DNA from 2 places in the Bacillus sp. ISL-46 genome. Region 1 is predicted to be linked to the other one. Evidence: a T-box and tRNA genes for the amino acid it is inferred to sense, from the RefSeq annotation. Region 1 holds a T-box; the other holds one or more tRNA genes.

Region 1 (6,855 bases):
CCCAGAAGAAAAACCAGCAAAAACGGAACCTAGTGATTCTGAAAAAATGATCAGGTTAAAGGCAAAATTAACATCGAATGTATCAAAGGGGCTTTCTGACCAGGTTTTTACGGCCTTAGTCCAAGCTAGTAATGATGAATTATCGATCGCGAAGGATTTAACTGTTACTGCGATTAACAATGTTATGGCCCAACGGATTTCTGCTGATGAAGTAGAGAATGCAAAAAAAAGAGTGGAGGAAGAATTAAAATATACAACTTTAAATGATAATTTAAGAAATGGTGTCATTGAACTCGGCAGGTATGCTGTTATTCAAAATGAATTTTATGATCCCAATGCAACAGAAGAGCTGCGACAGCAAGCGGTAGAAAGTGTGGAGCCAGCCAAAATTCTTCAGGGGCAAATTATTGTTGAAGAAGGAGAATTAATCAACCAGGATATTTATAGACAGTTAAAATTAGTCGGCCTTCTTGATAATGAGAGATCCTTTAAGCCTTTTATTGGATTAATGGTATTGATAACCATTATTCTGTCTTCAATCTATTTTTATTTTTACCAAATAAAATCAATTCCAGAAAAGAGACAGACAGACTTGTTGTTGTATGGGATTGTTTTCATACTTTCAATCTTTATTATGAAAATAATCAGCATGCTGCAAATTTTTAATTTTGCCGGAATTGGCTATCTTTTCCCTGCAGCTTTAGGGGGAATGTTAATTAAGATCTTGATTGATGAAAAGCTTGCCATTCTTATGTCGATTATTATGGCGGTATGCGGAAGTATTTTATTTAACGAGGGAATTACAGGGACACTAAATTTTTCAGAGGGGATTTACATCCTATTCAGTGCCTTAGCGGGAATTTTGTTTCTTAGTAACCAAAACCAGCGTTCAAAAATCTTGCAGGCTGGCTCGTTTGCGGCAATCGTAAATATTATGTCTATTTTAGCGTTAATGTTTCTTCCAAATGGCCAATTTTCTGGTATGGAGTATGGATATTATTTAACCACTGCTCTTGTTTCAGGTATAGGTTCTGCTGTGTTAACGATTGGATTACTGCCTTTTTTTGAGGCGAGTTTTGGAATTCTGTCGACGATGAGGCTGATTGAACTATCCAATCCAAACCATCCTCTATTAAGAAAAATATTAATGGAAGCACCAGGTACATATCATCATAGTGTGATGGTTGCTAATTTAGCGGAATCTGCATGTGAAGCAATCGGTGCAAATGGACTTTTAGCAAGAGTGGGCAGCTATTACCATGATATTGGAAAAACACAACGTCCGAATTTTTATATCGAGAATCAGATGCATCTAGAAAATCCTCATGATCGGCTGCCGCCAGATAAAAGTGCAAACATTATTATTGCCCATGTAACAGATGGCTCTAATATTTTAAAGAAGTACCCTATGCCAAAAGAAATTATCGATATCGCTGAACAGCATCACGGGACAACTTTGCTAAAATTTTTTTATCATAAGGCTATCCAAGGTGAAACTGAGGTAAAGGAAGAGGATTATCGCTATCCTGGTCCAAAGGCAAAAACAAAAGAGTCTGCGGTGGTTGGTATTGCAGATAGTGTCGAGGCGGCAGTCCGCTCATTATCCCAGCCTACGCCTGAATTAATAGAATCACTGGTTAAAAAAATTGTTGCTGATCGTCTCCAAGATGGACAATTAAATGAATGTGATATCACAATGAGAGAAATTGAAACCGTATCTGAAGCTTTATGTGAGACCTTAAAGGGGATTTTTCACTCCAGAATTGAATATCCAGAAATGATAAAGAAGGTGAAGCAAGCATGACATTACTAATTGATTGTATCGACGAAACGGAAAAACTAACAGAAGAACAAATGCTTGAAATCGAAAGGATCCTTACCTTTGCGGCTAGAAAACAGGATGTTGAAGAGCATAGCGAAGTTTCAGTAACATTTGTTTCAAATGATAGAATACAGGAGATCAACAGGGAATACCGCGATAAAGACAAGCCTACGGATGTTATTTCGTTTGCAATGGAAGAGCTTGGGGAAGGTGAAGTGGAGCTGGTAGGGGTTGATATGCCTCGTGTCTTGGGGGATATTATTATCTCTATACCAAAAGCAATCGAGCAAGCAGAAGAATATGGACATTCTTTTATACGTGAGCTTGGTTTTCTAGCTGTACATGGTTTCCTTCATCTTCTTGGTTATGATCATATGACCGATGAAGAGGAAAAAGAAATGTTCACATTGCAAAAGGAAATATTAGACGAGTATGGACTCAAACGATAAACGACCACAGCAGTCATGGTTGGGTACATTTTCGAATGCAATCGCCGGGATTTTAGTGGCCCTGAAGTCAGAGAAAAATATGCGGTTCCATTTCTTTTGCTCCATTCTTGTTGTACTCGTCTCTTATTATTTTTCCATTACAAAGACTGAATGGATATTCATCCTGTTTGCTATTGCGGGAATGTTTGCATTGGAATTAGTCAATACCGCAATCGAACGAGTTGTCGATCTAGTTACACAAGACTATCATCCATTAGCAAAACAAGCGAAGGATATGGCAGCAGGAGCGGTGTTAGTTTATGCCGTACTATCGGTTGTAATTGGCCTATTAATATTTTTACCCTACATACAAAAGCTTTAAAAAATTAAGCTGAATAGAGTTTATTTACCATCATTTGAAATAGGATACTGGATTAGGTAAAATAACTTATCAGCAAAATTATTAAGACTTGCTGATTTATTAGAAAATTCTAATTTTTTTACTTCAACCTAATGATTTTCAATCAATTTTGAGGTAAAATAAAGAAACAGCAGATTCTGCTGGAAGGGAAGAACACTAGTGAACATCGATCAACTAATTAAAGAAACAAAAAAGGCAAGTTCCTTCATACAGGAGGATCTATATGCTGAATAATGACAACGGAAGCAAAGGATACAAGTCAGGTTTTATTTCGATTATTGGCCGGCCGAATGTAGGTAAATCCACGTTTCTTAATCGCGTGATTGGCCAAAAAATTGCCATAATGAGTGATAAAGCACAAACAACTCGTAACAAAATCCAAGGTGTGTTAACAGTAAATGATGCCCAGATGATTTTTATAGATACACCAGGTATCCATAAACCCAAGCACAAATTAGGCGATTTTATGATGAAGGTTGCTGTAAATACGCTAAAAGAAGTTGATTTGATTTTATTTATGGTAAATGCTGAAGAAGGATTTGGACGTGGTGAAGAATTTATTCTTGAAAAATTTCAAACAGTTAATACGCCAATCTTTCTTGTAATTAATAAAATTGATCAAGTCCATCCTGATAAATTATTGCCGATTATTGAATCATATAAAGAAAAATACCCTTTTAAAGAAATTGTCCCAATATCTGCGCTAGAAGGAAACAATGTGGAGCCATTGTTAGGACAGATTAAGTCCTTCTTGCCGGAGGGACCACAATACTATCCAGCAGACCAGGTCACAGATCACCCAGAACGGTTTATTATTACCGAGTTAATAAGGGAAAAAGCACTCCACTTAACACGAGAGGAAATTCCCCACTCTTTAGCTGTGGTTCTTGACAAAATGGAGCGGAGAGAGGGTAAAGAAATTATTGATGTCATGGCAACCGTAATTGTCGAACGTGATTCACAAAAAGGAATTATTATTGGTAAGCAAGGCAGCATGTTAAAAGAAATAGGCAAGCGTGCACGAGTTGATATTGAAAATCTACTAGGGTCAAAAGTATATTTAGAGCTATGGGTAAAAGTTCAAAAAGATTGGCGCAATAAGATGTCCCAGCTTCGAGATTATGGCTTCAATGAGGATGAATATTGATTAATAATGGCCGACCAAGGCGTTTCCGCTTTTCTAATAACCCTAACTAAAATATTACCGATTATTTCAAATTATGCATGGACAACATTAACAAATATTTCGTCTTATGATTTTTGCGCTGGCAGGCTATGATAATTGTAAGGTTTGGGACCGAATGAAAGCTAGTCTAAATATGAAAGGTGGGGTTTTCGATGATGGATTTTACGTGGAAAGTATTCCTCCAAACAGGTAATATTGACACATATCTTCTCATTAAAGAACTTGAGAAGGAAAACCAAGAAATACCCGGAAATCTGAATGATGAGCTAGCACAAATCGATTTTCCCGTTTCATAAGTTTGTCTTCGTGCTACTTTAGAAGGTGACAATAATGCTTCAGAAGTGTGAAGGCATCGTTATTAGAACAACAGATTATGGTGAAACAAATAAAATAGTGACAATATATACAAGGGAATGGGGAAAGATTGGTGTGATGGCGCGTGGTGCAAAAAAGCCAAACAGCCGCCTTTCCTCCATTACACAACTTTTTACACATGGTTATTTTCTAATTACTAGAGGATCTGGTTTAGGAAGCATGCAGCAGGGTGAAACGGCTACATCCTTAAGATCGATTGGTGAAGACATTTTTTTAACTGCCTATGCTAGTTATATTGTCGAGTTAACCGATAAATGCACGGAAGAAAAAAAACCAAACCCTTTTCATTTTGAATTGCTCTATCAAACATTGAATTATTTGAATGAGGGCTATGACCCGGATATTCTCATGAATATTTATGAGATGAAAATGTTAAATGTATTGGGATTAAACCCAATCTTAAATCAATGTTCCGTTTGCGGCAGTACAGACGGACATTTTTCTTTTTCCATTCGTGAAGGTGGGCTTATCTGTCATCGTTGTCTAGATAAAGATCCGTACCATTTCAAATTAACACCGAGTACGATTAAATTATTAAGGCTATTTTATTATTTTGATCTTTCAAGGTTAGGAAATATTTCTGTTAAAGAAGAGACTAAGGCTGAACTTAAGAATGTTATTACTTCTTACTATGAAGAGTATTCGGGACTTCATCTCAAAACAAAGAAGTTTCTTAATTCCATGGATAAATTCAGAAATCTCTTATAAGCACCCTGTTGACAATGTTTGGAGTTTTCGTTATTATTTTCATTAATAAAATATTTGCATTGACGGAGAAGAGTACTTAGTAATCTCTATAAAAGCGAACCTAGGGTGGTGGAAGCTAGGGTATAGGGCACTAAGGAAGGCGTTCCTGAGCAATCTTTGTGTTTATTAACACGATTAAAGAGGCTGTTTTTTGCAGCAATTAGGGTGGAACCGCGGGTAACTCTCGTCCCTATGCTTAACAAGCATAGGGACGAGAGTTTTTTTTGTTTGAATCAAATTTATTAAAAGGAGCAATTTCAATGAATGTAACAATGGAACAAATCGTCTCACATGCAAAACACAGAGGATTTATTTTTCCAGGTTCAGAGATTTACGGAGGACTTGCAAATACTTGGGATTACGGCCCGCTAGGCGTTGAATTTAAAAACAATATTAAACAGGCATGGTGGAAAAAGTTTGTTCAAGAGTCGCCTTATAATGTTGGCTTAGATGCAAGTATTCTGATGAATCCTCGTACTTGGGAAGCATCAGGGCATATTGGGAACTTTAATGACCCAATGATTGATTGTAAAAATTGTAAAGCACGCCATCGCGCGGATAAATTAATTGAAAATGCACTAGATGAAAAAGGCATTGAAATGATTGTCGACGGCTTACCATTTGAAAAAATGGAAGAACTGGTTAAAGAACACAATATCGCATGCCCGGACTGTGGCAGTCATGATTTTACTGGTATCCGTCAGTTCAACTTAATGTTTAAAACCTTCCAAGGGGTAACAGAATCAAGTACGAATGAAATTTTCCTTCGCCCTGAAACGGCCCAAGGTATTTTTGTTAACTTTAAAAATGTTCAGCGTACGATGAGAAAGAAAATGCCGTTTGGAATTGCTCAAATAGGAAAAAGTTTCCGAAATGAAATTACTCCGGGGAATTTTACATTCAGGACAAGAGAGTTTGAACAAATGGAACTTGAATTTTTCTGTAAGCCTGGTGAAGAACTTAAATGGTTTGATTATTGGAAACAATTTGCTGAAGACTGGTTAATGTCCTTAGGTCTTACCAAAGAAAATTTAAGGCTACGAGATCACTCTGAAGATGAACTATCCCATTATAGTAATGCGACTACTGATTTTGAATTTAAATTCCCGTTTGGCTGGGGTGAACTTTGGGGTGTCGCTTCAAGAACAGATTATGACTTGAAGCAGCATATGGAATATTCTGGTGAAGATTTCCATTATCTTGACCCTGAAACAAATGAAAAGTATGTACCATACTGTATCGAACCATCCTTAGGAGCGGATCGGGTTACATTAGCATTCTTGATTGATGCCTATGATGAAGAACAGCTTGAAGATGGTACATCTAGAACGGTCATGCATTTCCACCCTGCTCTAGCCCCATTTAAGGCGGCAGTCCTTCCATTATCGAAGAAGCTGTCTGAAGAAGCACGAGAAGTTTTTGCTACTTTAGCGAAGCACTTTTCAGTGGATTATGACGAATCAGGTTCCATTGGGAAACGCTATCGTCGGCATGATGAAATTGGTACACCTTTTTGTATCACTTATGATTTTGACTCTAAAGAAGACAATATGGTTACTGTTCGAGACCGTGATACAATGGAACAAAAACGGATCCCAGTAAGTGAACTTGTTAGCTTTTTGCAAGAAAAAATGACGTTTTAATGGAAAACTCGCCAATTGGCGAGTTTTCTTTATACATTCCATAGTATATAATATTCCTAATAAAGTATGACTATTTGAAGGTTGTGGGTAACCCTTCATGATGTAATACAAAGGTGGTGTGTACAATCGAACTGACCAAACGGCAAGAACATATTTTACAAATAGTAAAAGATAATGGGCCGATTACCGGAGAGCATATTGCCGATCAATTAAGTTTGACTAGAGCAACATTA
Region 2 (6,855 bases), on a different contig from region 1:
CTATCCTCTAAGCTCTGTGTAATTGGTACTTGATAAGACTCATGATGATCATAAGGGTTGATTTCCTCATCCATCACTAAAGCCTCTTTATAAAACTTAGCTAATCTTTCTTCGACTTCTTCCTCCATGTAAAGAATACCTTTTTGCTTAATTAAATATTGATAATGAGCATGATATTTTACTGTTTGAAATTCATCCTCTTCATTTCTTTCTATTATTCTGCCGGCTGCTTTTACTTTGACAATTTCTGCAGACCTTTTTGACAATGCACTTTGTTTTATTTCAGCCTTTGGAAAAAATACTTTATGTTTTCTTTTATCGGAGACAAATTGATTTACTCTTTTATCAAATAAATCTTGTATCAAATGAAGCATATTTCTCACCCCTTTCTCTCATACATATGAGAGAAGACAGGATTTCAATCAAAAAAAATGAGCGAACCCTTGAGTTCACTCATTTTTACCTATAATAACTTAAACCTTTTTCTATTTCATTTTGTACTTCCTGATCGGTTTCAAGCTCTTGAGCTTTTTTTAAGGCAGCGAAAGCAGTTTCACCGCCAATTTTCCCAAGGGCCCAGGCAGCTGTTCCTCTTGATACTGGGCTTCCCTCATTTTCTAATACATCTACTAATTCGGGAATTGCTGTTATATCCTTAAAATGGGCAAGCGCGATAATCGCATTCCGTTGAATCGGCTTTTTCCCTCGCCATGAACCAGCAATGTAGCCAAATTTAGCTTTAAATTCCCGATTACTTAATTTTAAGATTGGCTTTAGTAACGGTTTGGCAATATCAGAATCCGCTTCAAGTTCCTCATGGAAATGAAAATTCTTCCCTTTGTTAACCGGACATGCTGTTTGGCAGGAATCACAGCCATAGACGCGGTTACCAATTTTGTCTCTAAACTCATCTGGGATAAATGTTTTTGTTTGTGTTAAATAAGAAATACAGCGCTGTGCATTAATTTGTCCACCTTGTACAAGAGCCCCTGTTGGACAAGCATCCAAACACTTTGTGCATGACCCGCATTGATCTTCAATTGGTGTATCTGGTTCAAAAGGGATACTGGTAATCATTTCCCCCAGATAAACATATGATCCGAACTCCGGTGTAATAATGGAACAATTTTTTCCGCTCCAACCAATTCCAGCACGCTCGGCAACAGCGCGGTCTGAAAGTTCTCCAGTGTCAACCATTGATTTTAACCTAGCTTCTGGCATTTTTGCAGAGATAAACTCCTCAAGTTTGTGCAGCCGGTCCTTGAGAACATGATGATAGTCGAGACCCCAAGAGGCCCTGCTGAAAATCCCTCTTCTCTCACCCTTTTTACTCTCAACACGGTTATTCATTTTGGAAGGGTAAGCAATGGCAATGGAAATGATCGAACGAGGTTCCTCTAGTAATAATGAAGGGGTCACTCTTTTCTCTATATCTGGTTCTTCAAATCCTGATTGGTATTTGAGTTCCTGTTGCCTTATTAATCGGTTTTTCAATTCAGTAAACGTGTCTGCGGTTGTGAAACCAATTTTATCGATTCCAATTTCTTTACTATAGGCGATGAGTTCTTCCTTTAAGTTTAGGACATCCATTTAAACCCCACCTTCCCTAGAAGTCATTTATTTTAATAATTGGCTTGTTATATTATTAGATGCGCATCTATTTATGATAAACTATTTTCAATGAATTTTGGAGGTGGAATGGTTGGAAATTCAACTCTCACAGGAATTATTTGAGCAAATACCTAACTTTAAGCTGGGGATAATTGAATATAAAGATATTGTGGTCGGGGAATCGCAGCAAATGATAAAAGGAAGACTCCAGATGTTCCAAGAATCTATTTATTTTGATTTAGAAAATAAAAATGTTACTGAACTCTCTGGCATTCAGGAATGGCGTACTATTTTTAAAAAGATCGGTAAAGACCCGAACAGGTATCGACCCTCAGTAGAGGCGTTATACAGGAGAGTACAAAAACAAAATTACCTTACTTCCGTTCAGAGTGCGATTGATATTAATAATTTTTTCTCTTTACAATATCAAGTACCAATCGGAATATATGACCTGGATCTCATAAAGGGACGGGTGAGCATTCGGTTGGGAATGGTGGGTGAGGAATATAACGGATTGAATGGGCGAATAAATTCTTTAAATCGTCTAATTGTATCTTGTGATGAACAGGGGCCATTTGGAAGTCCATTCGTCGATTCTGATAGAGCACCAGTAACTTTTGCTACTAAAAATGCACTGCAAATTATTTATTTGAGACCTTCAACCGACGTTGAAAACGCGATGAAACTAACAGAATCTTTAATGAATATGTTTACAAAATTACATGGAGGAGAATCTTCCTTCCAAATCCTTAGGTGTCCATAGGGCATCTTTTTCTTTGTATAGAAAAAAACGCAATGCATCGTTCTCTTATGTAACGATACACTGCGTTAGTTAATATGTATGGAGCGGGTGATGGGAATCGAACCCACTACATCAGCTTGGAAGGCTGAGGTTTTACCAGTAAACTACACCCGCACTAATAAGTGACAAATTTTTGAATCATCAACTGACCTTTTCTATATTACACACTATTTTTAGTATCGTCAAGGGAAAAATGCAAATTTTGTCGAATTTATTTCGTTACATAGAAAATGAACTAACACTGTATTTTCTATGACTAGGTTATTACTCAAAAGGTAAAGAAATGACTTTTTTCTGTAAATCCGCTTATAGTCTTGCAAAAAATATCAAGAGGATCTGTATTTTATTACTAATACGGTTGGTGATAATAACGTAAAGTAGATTAGATTTCATACATGCACAAGATTTATTAATTTCCCTTGGTTAGCGTTGGTCTATTTTTTCATTCAGCGGGCTGCTGACGCTTCCTCTAGTTACCGTTGAACTGTTTTTTCACCAGCGAGGGGCACGAATAGATTCTATTATCCTTTAACATAGTAAATAACTTAGATGTAACTCTGTTAGTGGATTAGTGGTCAATAAAGCACTAAATTTTCGCAAAAAAAAACATTTCTCAAATTAATGAGAAATGTTCTTTTAAAACAAATTGATACCGGTGATCGGGGTCGAACCGATACTCCTCACGGAACACGATTTTGAGTCGTGCTTAAAATTTATTTACGAAAATATTTACGAGATATGCCGTCCATTCAACGTTTTCTTACGTTCAACTGCTGAAATCGAAAAAGTTCATACGCACGATTACCTGTTTAAATTCACTATATCAATTTTACATACACTTGTACAGACTCTAAATCAACTCGACGAAACTAGGTAGACGAAATAAGCCCGCCTTCGTTAAATTACGATATTTAACACGAGACTTAACTGGTTCAATAAACGCAAAATCCTTCTCTTCACGAATCACCGGCTTAGAGTAAATTTGCTTCCGAGCTAACGAAGGTACACCGAGTTCCATAACACCTGCATAACGGCCATCGTCGAATGCCAACAGTAAACCGAAATTCTTTGGCTGCTTACGATACCCAACGACAAAGACATCTGAGAACTGGTAGTTAATAACCTTCAACCACGAATTTGAACGTTTGCCGACTTCATAACGTGAATCCTTACGTTTTAATACGATACCTTCAAGCGCTTGTTCCTTTACAGCGTCAAAATAAGCCTCACCATGACCTTCAATGAACTGCGTCTTAGCAATCAACGTATTATCCTCAGGGACTATCTCTGCAAGTACATCCTTACGTTTAAGAAGTGGTAAGTTTGTGATCCGTTCACCTTTGTGCTGGATTACGTCAAAAGCGACGAAGGTAACTGGTGTCTTATCCTTAGAACTCATAAACCTACTCATTACGGCTTCAAAGTCAGGCTTACCCTTATCGTCACTTACGATTAGTTCTCCATCAAGGACAGTTCCAGGCGGAATGTCTAAGTTATGAAATTCAGGGAATTTCGATGTAATCTCGTTTTTGTGCCGTGAATATAAATGAACTTTACCTGCGTCATCAACTGAATATATTAAACGGATGCCGTCGAGTTTAAGCTCCGTGATGTAATCATTCGAATCAAACGGTTCCTTCGATCTATGCAGTAGCATTGGCGAAATAAACATGTTATACACCTCACTACTATTCTAACAGAGACAAAATGTAAATTTAATGGAAACTAAAGGGTGTAAAGGTTTGTTACTAATGTGAATTTTTAGTATGTGATAATAACTAATGTTTCTCTTTTGTTCATATTATTCCAAAAGTGACATATATCCTTTTACGAATCTTAATTAAAATGGAGTGTCGAAGGTAACTCTTTCCAAACCTTATTATCATAGCTTACGATATAAGTAAAAAAAGGAGATGTATTAGATGGGAAATGATCTAGAAAAAGCTAAAAATACGCTAGATACAATCTCGGACAAGTTAAAAAAGTATATAGATATTAAAAACAATATCTTGGATAACGAATATGTTCAGGTATTAGGGGATGCATCTAAGGTTGTTGGATTATTACGGAATGCTAGCACTCTAATTGCACAAAAACGTTTTGAAGCTTTTTTAAAGGGATTTAAACCCGATGATGTTCCAACTGAAGAACAATTAGCAAAGTTACGGGATTACATCGATAACGAAGAAAAGGCACAATTTATTTCGGATACCCTATCTAAAATATTGTTATCTAAATCTACAAAGTCTTGCACCATATTAGGCATAATTATGTACGAAGTGATTGAAAATAAGCAAAACATTTCGCACGATTATTTAGTCTGTATGGATGCGTTAATGAACCTTTTTGATAAAGATATTGATAACATTAAATTTATGTATCAACATCTAGATACAACAAAATACGGTAGATTTTACCGTTTTGGTAAGCCTTTTAAAGAGGCGTGTAACACCGCTGGCATAGATAAAAACAGTATGGAATTAACTTTAGATAAGGCGATAAATTATCAAATTATAAAACGTACTTACGAAATTGATTTAAATTTAGATATAGACGATGATACGCCTTCCTCTAGCGATGGAAGTGCTGAAAATGACGAATATATTCATAAATCTAATCCAGGAAAATTATTAAACCGTTTCATTAAAACTATATCCTGAATAATTTTAAACGGGCAAGCATTTAAGCAAGCCCGTTTATTTACGCCTTTACTAACGTACCTTTATCTAATTGGTATTCGTATGTGTTAAACAAGAACGTTACTATGGTTTTTGCGGAGTTAATAACTACTAAAGCATGGTGTTGGTCTACATCATACCTTCTATGGTGAGCATCACCATTCTCGTTCCTGATTTCAGCTAATCCGTTAACTATGTTAATCAGCCCGCTTATAACCTGCTTTAACGGTGCTTCTAGATTGGGGTTAGTCGTGTTTAAATTAAGGTGTTTACGCACTTTCTTAAACAACGCAGGCAAATCAAGCTTATCTTCAATCTGTTCGCCCGTTATGTTTACTATTATTTCGTTACATACTCCCTCTACTAACGAACGAGCACTTGTAATGGCACCCGAATAATCCTCTTCGTTAAAACGCTTTTCACATTTAGCTAAATCTTCTTTAATATGGGCAAACGTTAAGCGGGCAGGGATTTGGCTAGGAACGTGTATAATCCTTACGTCAATTTGCTCATCTTCCAGATAGTCTAAATATTCGTTAAAGCAGGATCTAACATATTGTTTTAACGTATATTCATTTTCATCTCTATCCAAATTCGTAGTTAAAAAATATACGGCTTCAGTAAGATTTCTACTAGCCTGTGTAAAATCTGGTACTTTAATGTTTTGTTTGCGTGCTATGGCTTTAATAATATTTCGGCTTTCTTCATAAAAGTTTTCCTCTTCAATTTGTGCTACGTAAAGTTCTGTAAAAGGTCCGTTATTCCAATATTGTTCTATCAATTTACAGAGATTAACCTTCGTTTTTTCAAGTTTATTTAAGGCGTTCATATATCGCTCTCCCGTTATTCCATTATTATCCTTAAAATCTATTATACCACCGCATAAGCATAAGTAATAATGCTATCAGATAATTAAAACAAAACGGTAAGCATTAAGCCAATATAGGCAAAGTTAATACAGTGCTACGGCGTAAACGTAACGTTTAACCCTCCGTTTTTTAAAAATCTTGTAGCAAAATTTTACGGGCTAGAAAACGGAGACGATTCTTCACTCCTCCCTCCTTTTTGCCTTCCTCCGTTGATACCGCACAATACCTATTTTAACGGTATCATTACGCTATCCCTCCGTTGTGTATTACGTTGTATTCTTCTACGTTCATTAGTGCGTGTAACAAACCTTTTACGTAATAACGTAATAGTAGTACCTGTAACAAACGCATATACCAACGTTTATATACGGCTACATTATTACACTATTACCTACGTTATACATATTTACGCACCCCCACGCACGGAAGGCTTGCTGAGCTGGTATTTAGCGGTATACAATACGTTAGCTACACGTTACCCCTTACGTTACCTACACGTAAAACACCCGTATTTTTTAACCTCGGTAGCCTATATTAACACCAACATTTAACGCATATAACAACGTTATTATACGTAAAGTAAAGGTACTTCACATTAACTATCTATTCCCCAAGAATTCTAGGTACTCAATATTATAGAAATCTAGCGCTGCCTTCCATTCCGCTTTCTTGTACCCACGGGCAACGGGATCATCGTTTTCATCTACATAAATAAGCCTAAATTTACGGTTATCCTCTATTTCCTCACCGTTATAATCGAACACTAGCTTTATTTCAATTTTACTTATAGCAGGTGCTGTATCTGTTACGCTAACCAACTCGTAACCAACTAACTTTTTACCTTTAAATATTTCACGTAACCTACCTGCTAACTTACCCTCGGTTAATACTTTAT

What was found. The T-box of region 1 lies ahead of J7E67_RS09760 (glycine--tRNA ligase). A T-box ahead of a tRNA ligase gene usually reads a tRNA of that ligase, here a tRNA-Gly.
Region 2: it encodes a tRNA-Gly, which carries the amino acid that the T-box ahead of J7E67_RS09760 (glycine--tRNA ligase) is inferred to sense. The anticodon was not compared.

The regions. Positions count from the first base shown of each region.
Region 1 covers NZ_JAGGQR010000015.1:19,579-26,433, reverse strand. Annotated here, with positions in the region: gene J7E67_RS09790 (HD family phosphohydrolase) at 1-1,804, shown strand, start outside; gene ybeY (rRNA maturation RNase YbeY) at 1,801-2,271, shown strand; gene J7E67_RS09780 (diacylglycerol kinase family protein) at 2,255-2,632, shown strand; gene era (GTPase Era) at 2,895-3,818, shown strand; gene J7E67_RS09770 (YqzL family protein) at 4,010-4,153, shown strand; gene recO (DNA repair protein RecO) at 4,188-4,940, shown strand; T-box leader at 4,991-5,174, shown strand; gene J7E67_RS09760 (glycine--tRNA ligase) at 5,240-6,622, shown strand; gene ccpN (transcriptional regulator CcpN) at 6,739-6,855, shown strand, end outside.
Region 2 covers NZ_JAGGQR010000037.1:23,109-29,963, forward strand. Annotated here, with positions in the region: gene J7E67_RS17610 (amidase domain-containing protein) at 1-374, opposite strand, end outside; gene queG (tRNA epoxyqueuosine(34) reductase QueG) at 460-1,590, opposite strand; gene J7E67_RS17620 (B3/B4 domain-containing protein) at 1,703-2,374, shown strand; tRNA gene J7E67_RS17625 (tRNA-Gly) at 2,454-2,527, opposite strand; gene J7E67_RS17630 (ATP-dependent DNA ligase) at 3,264-4,085, opposite strand; gene J7E67_RS17635 (hypothetical protein) at 4,336-5,073, shown strand; gene J7E67_RS17640 (abortive infection family protein) at 5,114-5,920, opposite strand; gene J7E67_RS17645 (DUF2612 domain-containing protein) at 6,560-6,855, opposite strand, start outside.